Regions from separate parts of the Paenibacillus sp. FSL H3-0286 genome, predicted to be linked through region 1. Evidence: riboswitches for the same ligand, from Rfam matches in the RefSeq annotation. Region 1 holds a riboswitch; each other region holds the start of a gene.
The links. Region 1 has a riboswitch for cyclic di-GMP ahead of MHB37_RS02425 (choice-of-anchor A family protein). Riboswitches for the same ligand answer to the same signal wherever they lie in the genome.
Positions count from the first base shown of each region.

Region 2: linked by a shared signal. The riboswitch ahead of MHB37_RS01895 (anti-repressor SinI family protein) and the one ahead of MHB37_RS02425 (choice-of-anchor A family protein) in region 1 are both predicted to bind cyclic di-GMP.
Region 3: linked by a shared signal. The riboswitch ahead of MHB37_RS03205 (transglutaminase family protein) and the one ahead of MHB37_RS02425 (choice-of-anchor A family protein) in region 1 are both predicted to bind cyclic di-GMP.

Region 1 is NZ_CP150285.1:551,915-556,977, forward strand. It holds gene MHB37_RS02410 (DUF3221 domain-containing protein) at 1-106, opposite strand, end outside; gene MHB37_RS02415 (ASCH domain-containing protein) at 462-875, shown strand; gene MHB37_RS02420 (hypothetical protein) at 1,075-1,467, opposite strand; cyclic di-GMP riboswitch class I at 1,963-2,053, shown strand; gene MHB37_RS02425 (choice-of-anchor A family protein) at 2,162-4,537, shown strand; gene MHB37_RS02430 (alpha/beta hydrolase) at 4,645-5,063, shown strand, end outside.
Region 2 is NZ_CP150285.1:430,843-435,905, forward strand. It holds gene MHB37_RS01890 (2-oxoglutarate dehydrogenase E1 component) at 1-2,421, opposite strand, end outside; cyclic di-GMP riboswitch class I at 2,892-2,976, shown strand; gene MHB37_RS01895 (anti-repressor SinI family protein) at 3,004-3,159, shown strand; gene MHB37_RS01900 (helix-turn-helix domain-containing protein) at 3,267-3,596, opposite strand; gene MHB37_RS01905 (TasA family protein) at 3,766-4,374, opposite strand; gene sipW (signal peptidase I SipW) at 4,465-5,055, opposite strand; gene MHB37_RS01915 (hypothetical protein) at 5,057-5,063, opposite strand, start outside.
Region 3 is NZ_CP150285.1:731,406-736,468, reverse strand. It holds rRNA gene MHB37_RS03210 (16S ribosomal RNA) at 1-905, opposite strand, end outside; gene MHB37_RS03205 (transglutaminase family protein) at 1,273-2,082, opposite strand; cyclic di-GMP riboswitch class I at 2,096-2,176, opposite strand; cyclic di-GMP riboswitch class I at 2,251-2,333, opposite strand; gene MHB37_RS03200 (class D sortase) at 2,447-3,112, opposite strand; gene MHB37_RS03195 (GtrA family protein) at 3,215-3,622, opposite strand; gene MHB37_RS03190 (glycosyltransferase family 2 protein) at 3,609-4,589, opposite strand; gene MHB37_RS03185 (phospholipid carrier-dependent glycosyltransferase) at 4,687-5,063, opposite strand, start outside.

The DNA.
Region 1 (5,063 bases):
GTACAATTCCTTTCAAAACTTCATCATTCTTACTACAGGCGGTGACTAATAACAAAAAAACAAAAATAAGAGTCCATTTAATAGTAGTACGTGGTTTTTGAATCATGGACCTTCCCCTCCAGTGGTTACGACATTAGTTTAAAATCGGTTGCACAGGCATAGCAGTTAGTACATTACCAATATAAGAATAAACAGCAGCCTTTCCATTATGACGACCTTTATTGATTCTGGGGAGTTACAGGTGAATGTCTGTAGTATTGATATTTTCATAAGAACTTTTGTTTGTATATAATAAAAATAAATGTTCTTATTTTAGAGGCGATCAATGATGGAAATGAGTATCGACCAAACGGTTGGGATTATTTAATTTATCAGGTCAAGGTGAGCAAGATTACACAACGCGAGATCGAGATCCGTGCATCCGTGACAAACGTCCAACATAAACGAAGGGGATAAATATCATGCGGTGTATAACAATACGGCAGCCTTGGGCGACCTTAATTGCTCTTGGTGAAAAAGAGTTTGAAACTCGTTCATGGAGAACAGCCTACCGCGGCGAGTTAGGCATTCATGCCGGGATGCGGATCGACAAAAAGATTTGTGAACAGGAACCGTACAAATCAGTATTGGCGAAACATGGCTATACAGCGAATAATTTGCCGACAGGAGCTATTATTGCTACAGGTCAGCTCGCGGGATGTTATGTGGTTACTCCAGAGGTGGATTTAAGGGAATGGATCAATGGGAACGAATATGATTTTGGCGACTATAGCGAAGGACGGTTTGCCTGGAAGCTTGAAGGGGTTCATCCATTAAGTCATCCAATTCCAGCTAAAGGTCGGCTAAGCTTGTGGGAGCACTCCAATCACTTCTGAACGGCGAACAATATTTTTAATGTAATTTTTATGTGCCTATCAGCTTTTTTTCAGGTTCGAGGTATATATTAGAGACACCAAACACCCCCCAGTGTTTTGTGGTATATCTCTCTCAGGTCTTGCCAACTCCCATGGTAAGGCCTATTTTTTTGTTCACTAATTGATTGGGGGGAGAGAGCGCAGCGGCTTCTATACAGCTTTACTTAATCTGGTACTGTTCTTCGTAACTCTTAAAAGATGAAATATCCAGCCCTAGGTATCTGCGCATATGGATGGCAGCCTGAGCCGCAACAATGTCATTCAACAGCAGCATTCGTTCATGATAGCCACGACATATATACTTGGCTTCAATTCCCGTATTAAGTCTGTTTTGCTCATACACCTTGATTCCCCGTCTTCTCATTTCTGCACGGACATCCCTTAGATCTGTTGTAGCTACTGCAGCAGCTGTTCCAAGAACCTCCAGATAAGGGGCGGGTGTTCGTAAGTGTGTAGATAAAATGGCGGAGTCCCGTTCGAAAGCTGATAAAATCATCGGAAGCAATAAATAAGATTTCACCAGCATGTTGTCCCTGCTTTCTGCTCTATGCATGAATCTCATCACCTCTAATAGGAACGTATATTCGTATTCTACCCCGATATTCCAAAAATAATCAATGGTATTTCTAAACAGCTTATCCAATGTGATTAAATTCACAACTAAATAACGAAGAATAAATTATATTAAAAATTGTAATAATAAAAATTAATGTATCGGACACACATAAAGGAGAATTATGATGGAAAAAGAGGGCAGCCTCCAGCGTGGATTGTTTTTTGGTTTAATTATGAGTGTTCCCTTATGGATATCCATATTGGGCTATATACAGTTACTTTAAAATTTAATGAAAAACCTTATGCGAAGCGCCTTTAGGCGCTTTTTTTGTGTGGTACTAATGCGGGGAATTATCGAAAGGAATTGATTGACAATTGTGGGTGTCGGGAGCTAAACTGTTATTAATTCAAAAGTATTAAAAGTCATAGACTGTTATTGGATAGAATGCTTCAGCTACCAGTTCTGGACTTGCAGTGTAATACATATATATAGTCATGATAATAGCAAACCGTCTGAAAGGGCGGGACGCAAAGTCCAGGAGTCTAAAGTGTCTTAAAGGCACAATGACCGTCCGACTGCCATGAGAAGGGAATTTCACTTCTTTTTGGCGGTCTTTTTTGTTGTTAGGTCCTTTAGAGTTTCTGGTAATTATTCTGATTAATATAAATCATAGTTTTAGGAGGTGTGCCATTTGAAAAGAAGAATAAAACCGTTACTCTCGCTTGTATTAGCTGGGATTTTGACGGTAGGTAGTGGGCTTTCCTCATTGGGAGCTGGAGTTGCTGGAGCTAGTAGTTCTTCTACATTGGGAATTGCAGCGGTCTACAACGTGTTTATTCTAGGGGATATAACGACAGTTTCGGATACGGAAGGAAGGTTTGCTGCTGGAGGTAACGTTAACTTAACCAACTATAGTGTTGGAGATAGGTTGACCGCAGCAGAGGTTTCCCTGACTGACACACTTGTTGTTGGAGGGAATCTTACTTTCAACGGAGGTACTGTTTATGGGAATATCGTGCACGGGGGAGATTTTTCAGGGAATGTAACGCTCCTCAAGGGTGGTACAAAAAGACAGGGGAGTACGATTGACTTTTCAGCAGTAGGTCAGTCTTTGAAGGACAAATCAGCAGAACTTGCAGCATTGCCGGCGAATGGAACAACAGTGTACCAATATGGCAGCCTTACCCTGACAGGTACAGATCCTGCGGTCAATGTTTTTAATGTTTCAGGAGATAACGTCTCTAATACCTACGGAATTACAATAAATGTTCCTTCAGGATCTACTGCAATTATTAATATTGATGGTTCTAACGTAAAAATGAAAAACTTCGGATTTCTACCTAATAACGTGTTGAACAGCAAGAAAATTTTGCTTAACTTTAGCCAAGCTGCGTATCTTGATATGGCAGGCATAGGTGTAATGGGAAGCATACTTGCCCCCTATGCTCATGTTGATTTTATTAATGGTCAGATTAACGGTACTTTAGTGGCGGCTTCACTCAAAGGTACTGGTGGTGGTGAATTTCACCACTATCCATACGATGGTGATGAACCTGGACCAACGCCGACACCAACGCCGACAGTGACGCCGACACCAACAGTGACACCAACGCCAACGCCGACAGTGACGCTGACACCAACAGTGACACCAACGCCAACGCCAACGCCGATAGTGACACCGACACCGACACCAACACCAACGCCAACGCCGACACCGACACCGACGCCAACGCCTACAGTGACACCAACGCCGACGCCGACAGTGACACCAACGCCGACACCGACGCCAACACCATGTCCGACGCCGACAGTGACACCAACGCCGACGCCGACACCAACGCCGACAGTGACGCCAACGCCGACAGTGACACCGACGCCAACGCCGACAGTGACACCGACGCCAACGCCAACAGTGACACCAACGCCGACAGTGACGCCAACACCGACACCAACGCCGACAGTGACGCCAACACCAACACCAACACCAACACCAACACCAACACCAACACCAACGCCAACGCCGACAGTGACACCAACGCCGACGCCGACACCAACGCCGACAGTGACGCCAACGCCGACAGTGACGCCGACACCAACAGTGACACCAACACCAACGCCGACAGTGACACCGACGCCAACGCCGACGCCAACGCCAACAGTGACACCAACGCCGACAGTGACGCCAACACCGACACCAACGCCGACAGTGACACCAACACCGACACCAACACCGACACCAACACCGACACCAACGCCGACAGTGACGCCAACGCCGACGCCGACAGTGACACCAACGCCGACGCCGACAGTGACACCAACGCCGACGCCGACAGTGACACCAACGCCGACGCCGACAGTGACACCAACGCCGACAGTGACACCAACACCGACACCAACGCCGACAGTGACGCCAACACCGACACCAACGCCGACAGTGACACCGACGCCAACGCCGACAGTGACACCAACACCGACGCCAACGCCGACGCCAACGCCGACAGTGACACCGACGCCAACGCCAACAGTGACACCAACGCCGACAGTGACGCCAACACCGACACCGACACCAACACCGACAGTGACGCCGACACCAACGCCGACGCCTGAAGCAACACCAACACCGACGGTAACGCCAGAGGTAACACCAACACCAACGGTAACACCAGAGGTAACACCAACGTCGACACCAGAGACTTCGGTGTTCCCGACACCAACGCCATCATCCGTAATTGGCACTATAGTTCTTGCAGAAGATCCTGTGCCGCTTGGGCCTGTAGCTTCGCCGACACCATCGCCAGTACCAACACCAACACCGTCGAATAGCACAGAAGTACTTGTTGATGATGATGAGATCCCATTAGGTCCGGTACCGGCAGTGACACCAACGCCAACACCAACACCTGATGAAATCATCGTAGTGGACGATACGATCCCATTAGGTAAGCCACCTGTGAAGGAATTGCCAAAAACGGGTGAATCAAGTCCTGCACCTTACTATGTAGCAGGTTTAGGTTTTGCACTTATCGGATTATTAATGAGAACCAAGTTCTCCAAAAAGAATAAATAATAAAGGGTAGATCAACATAGAGTCGCTTTCGGGAGTGTTCCGATGGCGGCTCTATTTGTATGTCATGATTGCGATAGTTTGGTGCATTCTAAGTAGATGGTATACTCTTGTTGGAAAAGAAATGTAGAGGGGATGGCGAAGGCGAATTGATATGGTTCATTATTAGCGCTGTAATCATCATAGGGATTCTAATCTATGTGGGATTTTTCTTCTATGGTATTGCTATTAAACGAGCGCCAAAGGTATTTCTAAGTAATAATCCTAATCTGAAGGCTGATCCTCCGGTTGCCGGAGCTTCTTGGGGGGAGGGGAAGGATTGGGTCTCTCGCCAGAGCTTCGAGAATATTGAGATCGTATCTGCAGATGGACTTAAACTAAGGGGTTACTTACTCCAATCTAATCGTGCTGCGGGACGCACAGCCATTCTAGCCCACGGTTATTCAGGTAAAGCAAAGGATATGGGGGCGTACGCCAAAATCTACTACGAGAACTTAGGCTTTAACATCCTAATTCCCGATGCAAGAGG
Region 2 (5,063 bases), 120 kb from region 1:
GAATTGTCCTGAAGCCAGCTCGGTTCCGGCAGAAGTGCTGCGCGTATTCCGAATGAGACTTTTCGGCGTCATAATGACTAGCGGTCTAGCATCTTCCTGCCCGCATAACGCTGCTTGGCGCCGCAGCAGATGGAAATATTGCGAAGCGGTAGTCAGGTTAGCGACCGTCCAGTTCTCCTCAGCGGATAGCTGCAAGAACCGTTCCAGCCTACCGCTGGAGTGCTCAGGTCCCTGTCCTTCGTAGCCATGCGGCAGCATGATGACGAGATTGCTGCGCTGTGTCCATTTGGCGCGTCCAGCGGCAATGAACTGGTCAAAAATAACCTGACCCGCATTGGCGAAATCACCATACTGTGCTTCCCAGATTACGAAGGTTTCCGGTGCAAACACATTATAACCATATTCAAAGCCTAATACTGATGCCTCTGACAATGGACTGTTGTATACGCCAAAGGAGGCACGGGAATCGCTTAGCTGATGCAGCGGAGAGAATAAATCTCCTGTTTTACTGTCGTGCAGCACCAGATGGCGATGTGCGAAGGTTCCGCGCTGGGCATCTTGACCGCTCAGTCGGATGGGCGTTCCATTTTTCAGAATGGTAGCGAAGGCTAATGTTTCAGCTAGTGCCCAGTCGACCTTTTCACCCTCATTCAGTGCATCTTTACGACGTTGTAAAATGCGCTCCAGCTTCGGATAAACCTGGAATCCAGCAGGAACCGTCAACAGTTCACGATTGATCTCCTGCAGGCTGGAGATGGATACCGCTGTAGTGTTTGCCGCTGCGCGGTCCGTTTGTAGAGGAATGAAGGCTTTGGGTTCTTTTTTCTTATGATTGCCTTCCTTCATAGTATCGTACGCACGCTGCAATACGCTTTCTGCTTCAGCATTCATCTTTTGTACGTCTTCGGCGGTAAGAACCTTTTCGTTTTTCAGTCTCTCTGCATAAACCTTGTAGACGGTTGGATGATTGCGAACCTTGCCGTAGACAATAGGTTGTGTGGTTTCAGGATCATCCATTTCGTTGTGACCATGACGGCGGTAGCCGATGAGATCAATTACGAAATCTTTTTTGAATTGATGGCGGTATGCGCTAGCTAAACGTACAGCTGCTACGCAGGCCTCTGGGTCATCAGCGTTGACATGGACTATTGGGATTTCATACCCTTTGGCGATGTCACTCGCATAATGCGTAGAACGGGAATCTTCACTTTCAGTCGTAAAACCAATTCGGTTATTAACAATGATATGGATCGTCCCACCATTTTGATAACCTTGAAGTTTGCCGATATTAAGCGTTTCTGCAACAATTCCTTCACCTGGAAAAGCAGCATCGCCATGCATCAGCACCGCCATAGCTTTACTGGTATCAATCTTCGGCAGTCCTGCAGTGCTCCGATCTTCTTGTGCGGCACGAGTGAAACCTTCCACGACAGGATTGACGAATTCCAAGTGACTTGGGTTATTCGCTAGTGTTATTCTTGTGCGTACGGTTTCTCCTTCACGGACAGCACGGTCTGCACCGAGATGGTATTTCACATCACCTGTCCAACCATAGTTAATGCCTGTGGAGCCTTCGGAAGGGAAAAGCTCCTTGTTCGGAGAATGATGAAACTCTGAAAATATGATATCATAAGGTTTGCCCAAAATATGTGCAAGAACGTTGAGGCGGCCGCGATGCGCCATGCCCATCAAAATATGCTCCGCACCGTCATGTGCAGCAGCACGTACGATTTCATCTAACATCGGCACAAGAGCATCATTGCCTTCAAGACTGAAACGCTTCTGACCTACAAAAGTCTTGTGGAGGAAGGTTTCAAATTGCTCTACCTGAATCAGGCGGTTCAGGAGCTCTTTGCGTTCTGTATTATTTAGGGGTGCTGGTGAGCTGGTGGATTCTGCCTGTCTATTTAGCCATTGCAGTTCTTTTTCTTCATGCACATGCCCGAATTCATAGGCGATAGTCTTGGTGTATGCCTGACGCATACGTTGCACGGCATCCCATCCGGTATGCACATCATTCGGCGCATTTTCCCATATAAGCGTGGCAGGCAGTGCGATCAGGTCTTCGCGGGTCAGCCCATAGGTTTCAAGCTCAAGATATTTTGCCATGGGATTCTGATCGCGTACCAGCGGATCAATTTCAGCGGCCATATGGCCATATATACGAATATTGGCGATTAGCTTGGAAGCTCTTACTGCTTTTCTAAGCCATTCGGTGTCTCCCGAGATGCGCGGCTGAGGAGCCGGTTCGCTATCCGGAGTTAGGGGAGGAGGTCCCGAATTTGTAAAAAGCTCGCGATAATTATTTTCTACGGTGGAGGGATCTTTCACAAACTGTTCATATCTTTCTTGAATGTAGCCTAAATTGGGTCCGTAATACTTACTCCAAATGGATTCGTTATAGGGCTCTTTGGCTGCCATGAATACATCCTCCTTAACGGATGAACTCCATACGTGACATTTTGTGTCAACGCTTACTGGAGCTGTGATGATTGCGGTTTCATTTCTCATCTTATTGTGCTACTTTCGGCCACTGTAATCAATTCATTCTTTCGTCCAATACGTTCGCAAAATGGTATGGGTTAGCTTGTTCTAATGAAAAGAAGGGTATTTCTTCTCATTACCCATTCTAAAGGCCTATTAAAATGATTCTATTATCCTTATTTTTAACTATTAGGTCAGTAAATATTTATTTTGCTAGTACAATTTATTTTATGTAACGGACGAGTATCGTGATAATCGGACAAGATCTTTGAAAAAAAATCTTTTATTTTTCGTTTTTAAAATAGAAAGTAACCAGGAATCGACACACTTTTCCGCTTTCTTTTTGTATAATGTTATTGCAGATAGTAATTTTATAGTTTTTTAAGCAGATCCTTTCGTGAAAAGGGTCCAGTAAAAGGTAAACTTGCCGAAAGGCAGGGGCACAAAGTCGCGGGTCTAAGGTAGAGATACTATGACAGCCGGATTGCCTGGGGACGTAAAATCTTAGGGGGAGATTTTTTGGAAAAGTCCAACCAGGGTAGCAACAGAGAACAGCAGTTTATTGATCTGGATCAAGAGTGGGTACATTTATTATTAGCAGCTAAGAAGGCTGGCATTAAGGCAGATGAAATCCGCCAGTTCTTTCATGAGAAAACTGTGCAGATCGTGCAGTAATACATTAGAGGGGTTACATATCGAAAAAGGGCACAGCGGTTCTTCGCTGTGCCCTTTTTCGATATGATTTAGTAGAAGAGAGGATCGTACCAGATTAGTAGGAAGTATTAATCCTTTTGATCGAGCTTCCATTTCTGATAGTCCAGAAATTCTTTGAATTCGCGTTTGCTAATGCCTGAGTCCATAGCTTCCTGCACCAATCGGAACCATTCCGAATCTAAATGTGATTCCTCTGCATCATTGGGTTCTCCATAGAGTAGGGCATGAATGGATACCTGAAGCGCGTCAGCGATTTTTTCGATAAACTGGATGGATGGATTGGATTGGATGTTTCTCTCCACGTTGCTAAGATACGACTTAGCCACATCTGCTCTGTCCGCAAGCTCAGATAGGGAGAAACCCTTGTCTAGGCGGAGCTGCTGGATACGTTGGCCCATATTCTGTGGCACTATGCTGACGCCCCTCCGTAATTTTTGTTATTAGTATAGCAAATATCAATAAATCGGACAAAGTTTATTGTAAAGAGAAGAGCAGCAATCTGCTTATCCGTGGCCGGATTCAGGATCTGCTGCTCATCGAGTATTTTATTAAATTACTTTATTGATCTTAGTAGTCTTTTTTCGCACCTTGTTTAGCTACGAAATCCCAAGTCAGTGTTAAGCTATCGCCTTGGAAAATATTTTGATCTTGGTTATTTTCCACAAATTCGAATTGGACGGAGAAGCTGTCGTTGGTACCGGCTTTAATACCGGATGCTTCGGTAAAGAGTTGATCCCAACCTGTATTTTTTACGAGATCCGGATGCTGACTTTTTAAAGCAGCAAGTGTAGTCTCATAAACTACATTTTCAGGAGAGACGATAGGTACTCCTTTATCATTATTTCTAAGGAATTTAACTTTAATGAACTCGGCTAAATCCAGGTAGTTATCTCCTTTAGCATCCGTGATTTGAGTCGATGTATTCAGAATAATAGATCCGATATCGAGCGAACCATCGTTTTTCAATTTGAAGGATTTAGTTACCGTATCACCTGGTTTCAGGTTAGGAATATTAACGATGACAGAAGGGTCGGAGTTCAGATCGAGCGTGCCCGCTGCGAATGTAGCTGTGCTTTGCGCAGTGTCGCTAAAGTATGCGAAGGTTCCTCCGCCGATTAATGATAAACCCAGTGCTGCAGATGCTACGCCAAGACCCAATGTTTTCTTGATACCCATAATAAAATTCCTCCTCAAATTTGTGTTTGAATTTTTTATAAAATTTATATATTGTATCTTCCGGTTCGTAAGCGGAAGTGGACAATCAACTTAGGGCTGTGTTTCTGTTGGGGGCGGTGAGGCTGGCAGTAGGGCAGCATTTTTCTTTTCTAATGCAGCTACAGCCTTCCAAGAGGTATACAGAGCATAGAGCAGAAGCATCAAGCCAGGCACGATCATGAGGACTACACTTCCAGCTTTGGAAACCGCGAAATTCATAGCGTAACCGACATAGGGTACAGTGACCCCGGTATACTGAGCTACAACATTCACAGAACTGGTAGGGTTCATGTCGGGCGCGTCGTTGTTATCGCCTTTAGTGCGATAAACAGCTTCACCAGTAGCGTTATTGACGGTCGCTTCTACAATCCGGTGAGTAATGAGCAGATTATCTTCATTCCTAAAGGTGATGACATCGCCTGGTTTGAAACGATTCATATCCCCTCCGGGTTTTAATGCGACAATTGAGCCTGTCTGAATTCCTGGTTCCATCGATCCTGAGAGTACGGTTTTGATCTCATATCCGAAGAAAGCAGGTTCACCGCCGGAGGCCTTGGATAACACTACGGCTGCCACCAGCAGAATAAAGATCACAAGCATTAAGCTCGATAGGGTATTATTGATAATTTTTTTAATTCGCATCTTATTCT
Region 3 (5,063 bases), 180 kb from region 1:
GTACTCCCCAGGCGGAGTGCTTACTGTGTTAACTTCGGCACCAAGGGTATCGAAACCCCTAACACCTAGCACTCATCGTTTACGGCGTGGACTACCAGGGTATCTAATCCTGTTTGCTCCCCACGCTTTCGCGCCTCAGCGTCAGTTACAGCCCAGAAAGTCGCCTTCGCCACTGGTGTTCCTCCACATATCTACGCATTTCACCGCTACACGTGGAATTCCACTTTCCTCTTCTGTACTCAAGCCACCCAGTTTCCAGTGCGACCTCAGGTTGAGCCCAAGGTTTAAACACCAGACTTAAATAGCCGCCTGCGCGCGCTTTACGCCCAATAATTCCGGACAACGCTTGCCCCCTACGTATTACCGCGGCTGCTGGCACGTAGTTAGCCGGGGCTTTCTTCTCAGGTACCGTCACTCCGGTAGCAGTTACTCTACCGGACGTTCTTCCCTGGCAACAGAGCTTTACGATCCGAAAACCTTCATCACTCACGCGGCGTTGCTCCGTCAGGCTTTCGCCCATTGCGGAAGATTCCCTACTGCTGCCTCCCGTAGGAGTCTGGGCCGTGTCTCAGTCCCAGTGTGGCCGTTCACCCTCTCAGGTCGGCTACGCATCGTCGCCTTGGTGGGCCGTTACCCCACCAACTAGCTAATGCGCCGCAGGCCCATCCCTCAGTGACAGATTGCTCCGTCTTTCATTCTTCTCTCAGGAGAAAAAAGAAATTATCCGGTATTAGCTACCGTTTCCGGTAGTTATCCCAGTCTGAAGGGCAGGTTGCCTACGTGTTACTCACCCGTCCGCCGCTAAGTCACTTTGAAAGCAAGCTTTCAAAGTGACTCCGCTCGACTTGCATGTATTAGGCACGCCGCCAGCGTTCGTCCTGAGCCAGGATCAAACTCTCCAATTAGTATTGAAAAGAGCGATATGCTCATTTTGAAACATCTGACGAGAAAATTAATTCTCTAATTTTGGATTTCACTTGCGTGATTTCCTACTCACTCGTTGTTCAGTTTTCAAAGATCAAGTTCTCGTTGGCGCCGTTTAATGTCTCAGCAGCAACTCTTATAATATATCATGTTGTTTTCAGAAATGCAAGCTTTATTTTTCGAAGCTTTTTATCAGCCTCGTCTATATCGCCTGTACGCTGTCTAACAACGCTTACCTATAATACCCCAACTATTAATAGAAAAGCAACCCCTAATATAAAAATAAACAACTGGCTTAATAATTAAGCCAGTTGTTTATTTAATAGAGTTATGTTTCTAGGGACGAACTTAATAGTATTTTGCCGCAGTATATTTGCTTGAGGCTTTAATTAAATCGGTTTTCTTATCACTCTTTGCAAGTCCTGCATCCACTGTAGTATCAATGGTAACCCACTTCCCATTAAGCAACACTTCGTTCCATGCATGATATTGCGTAACGTAGCTTGTATTCCCCATTACCAACTTAGCAGGAACATCTACACTCCGCAGCATTGCGGCAAAAAGAGAAGCGTAATCATAGCAAATCCCTTTTTTAGTAGTCAATGTCTTATCGATGCTTGGAATATAATCAGTAGTTACACTATTAGCAAGAGAGTAATCATATTGTACATTCGCAACTACATAGTTATAGATCGCTTTAACTTTCTCTTCGTCTGTTGTTTTGCCTTGTACTAATTGTTTAGCTTTGACAATCGCTTTATCAGAAGAACTCCATTTCACATTCTGTACGGAGCCCAAATATACGGAATTCGAGTCACTCATGGTTACGTCTACTACTTCGGAATATAATGCTTTGTATTTATTGCCGGTTGTGTTCTCCAGAACAGAAACCTTATACGTCCCATTTCCTTGTTGCAAAGGGAAGTCCTCAGCTTGTCCAGAAGCATACAAGTTATATGTATAGCTGCTGTTATCTTTGGTGATCATGAGTTTGATTCTTTTATCTTTCGGAATATCATAGTTAATACCAATAACACCTTGAGCCACTTTGGATGTAATCAACCAGCTGGCATCTGCACTTGCAGCTTGAGCTGTACTTACCGGAACTGAAGTCATTAGGACGAACAACGCCACCAGCATAAAATAAACCTTTTTCACGGATAAAACTCCTTTCGGTAGCTGGCTGCCATCCTTTCGGGAAGGCCCTTTAGCTTTGCGTCCCTACCTTTCGATAGGTTTGCCGTTATCGTATAAGCTCTATCTGTTCTAGCTTTACTAGATATAATTGATAGAATCCATTTGAAACAAACAAAAAAAGCCTCTTCATTCGGTAGCTGGCTGCCATCCTTTCGGGAAAAGGCCCTTTAGCTTTGCGTCCCTACCTTTCGGAAGGTTTGCCGTTATCGTGTTTAGCTTTCATAGTATAATACTATCATATTTATAGTTGTGAACAAGACCTAATTTACTAGATTACCCATTATTTTATAAATATCTCCCGGTATTTGTGTTTTCTTGTCATTCACTATTCTCCTTTTGTTAATTTGGCATGAACAATCAGCCGATGCGTTGGATTCACTAGCGGATCACATGTAATCAGAGTAAGAATCTTATCCTTGTCATTCCCGTCAAGAACGGAGACATCACTCGGATCTACAACAGAAATATCGTATACCTCATAGTTAAACACCTGATCACTAGTCTTTACCGTGATAACATCCCCCACAACAACCTCATTCAATCTGTTAAACAAACGCCCCGTAGTTCTAGCCCGATGCGCCGCGATTGCAGCATTCCCGATCTCTCCAAGGGGTGCCGTTTCTTTCATATGGGCTGCAGCATGTTTCATATTAGCTTTTGTAGCCCCTTCTAATACAGGCAGCTTCAAATCAATCTTATCGATTTCAATTAGTGCGATTACTTTGCCACCGACTTCAATCTCCGGTTCAGGCTTTTCTGTCTCTTGGGGTTGGGGCTGTGCCTGGGCATCCAGAACCGATTCCTCTGCTAACAGCTGAGTAACTTCAGCATACCTGCTCTTTAGATCTGGCTGGGGAGTACTATCGGCAGTGCTTAGTTCAGCCGTTTCTAATAACTTCTCCTGCTGCCTGTCGTTGTACCACTCGTTAGCTGTCGGATATAACATGATAAGTATCCCAGCCAGTATGAGTAGATAGGAGAATTTACGCAATGTTATTCACCTCCGTATATTGTTTCTATGGTTATATACAAATCAAGCAGAAACAGCTACTTGCCTTTAAGCATAGCAACTCCTTCTGCCTGAAATTAATGTTTAAAATACCCATTTACGACTTCCAAAGAAATTGATGATCACCGTGATAAAGGTAACCAGCACCTTGGAGATCAAGACTTGAATACCTAGTTTGTCTGTCAACAGATGCATTAACAACAGTGATATTCCGAGCACTACCAGATTCAGCACGATAAACTTGACCAGCTGTACGCGGTCGAAGCCTTCTTTATTCCCCCGGTTGCGATCACGAAAGGTAACTTTTTTATTCAAAATAAAGCTATTCGCCGTGCCTGCACTATAGGAGATCACCTGCGCCAATGCGTATACCATCCCTAGTGAATTCAACAATGTGAAAATCACAAAATCAATAAGCGTATTGAGCAAACCTACGGCATTAAATTTGAGGAACTGTATGAATGCAGCGCGCAAGTTCTTATCTGACATCATTGTGGTCCTTCCGGCGGTCCAGTTGTTCTTCGTTCTGGTAGCCTTTAGTCTCACTAACAATATATAGCGGTCTATCTTTAGACTCGTCATAAATCCGTCCGATATACTCCCCAATCACACCCAACAGCATCAGAACAATACCGTTAAAGAGCAGATTGACACCTACAATGGAAGCCCAGCCCGGAACCGTCCAGGAGGTGAAAAATATCCTTTGGAACAAGACGAAAAATAAATAGAGAAAGCTAGAAAATGAAAGAAAGAATCCAATATACGTAGCAATCTTAAGCGGCTTATGTGAAAAAGAGGTGATGCCATCTAACGCAAAACGAATCATTTTCTTCAGCGGATATTTGGTTTCTCCGGCAAAACGTTCTTCCCGTTCATATTCCACCATAGTCTGCTTGAAGCCAACCCAGCTCACCAAACCTCTGACATAGCGGTTCTTTTCTTTAAGTCCCCGCAGGACATCACATACCTTACGGTCAATAAGACGGAAATCGCCTGTATCCGTAGGAATATCTACACTTGTCATACTGCTGAGCAGGCGGTAAAAAAGCTTCGCGGTGACCTTTTTGAACATCGTTTCTCCGTGGCGCTTCAGACGTTTCGCATATACAACGTCGTAGCCCTCTTTCCACTTCTCGATCATTTGCAGAATGACCTCCGGAGGATCCTGAAGATCAGCGTCAATAACAACAACCGCTTGACCTTCGGCATAGTCCATGCCAGCTGTAATCGCTACCTGATGTCCGAAATTACGCGAGAAGTCAATCAGCTTGACATGCTCGTCTCGTTCACAGATCTCCCGAATCATCTGGGCGGAACGATCACGACTGCCGTCATTGACAAAGACCAGCTCATAAGTATCGCCGCACTCGTCCATTACTTTTTTCAAACGTTCATAAGTATGGCTAATTACTTGCTCCTCATTGAACATGGGTACAATCACACTATATCTGGCTTTCACCTTTATTCCTCCTACAAGCTTTTTGGAGCGTTACATCCATCTACACTTCATAATAACGCTGCATGCATAAACTTATTTTATAGATTTTTATTAAATCCTAGAAAACCCAAGTTGGGAACCAACGCAGCATATCTTTCACGTAATCTCCACTGACCTGCATCCCTGACAGTACCGGGTAGAAAGCAATAAAGAGCAGCAAAGCAACAGCTACATAGACATACTGTACGTAACGGGCCTCAGGGAATTTACTATCCAGCAACTTCATTATATATACAATACCAAGAATCATAAATGGCACCATAGCAAAATAATGGTAAATAAATGTTTCTCTTGGGACAAGCATCCACGGAACATATTGCGAGAAGAAGGCGATCCAGATCATGTAGAGGTTCTTATCTTTACGTTTCAGCGTAATCCACAGCGTTGCCAACATCGCAAAAATACCCGTCCACCAGATAAGCGGATTCCCCATAG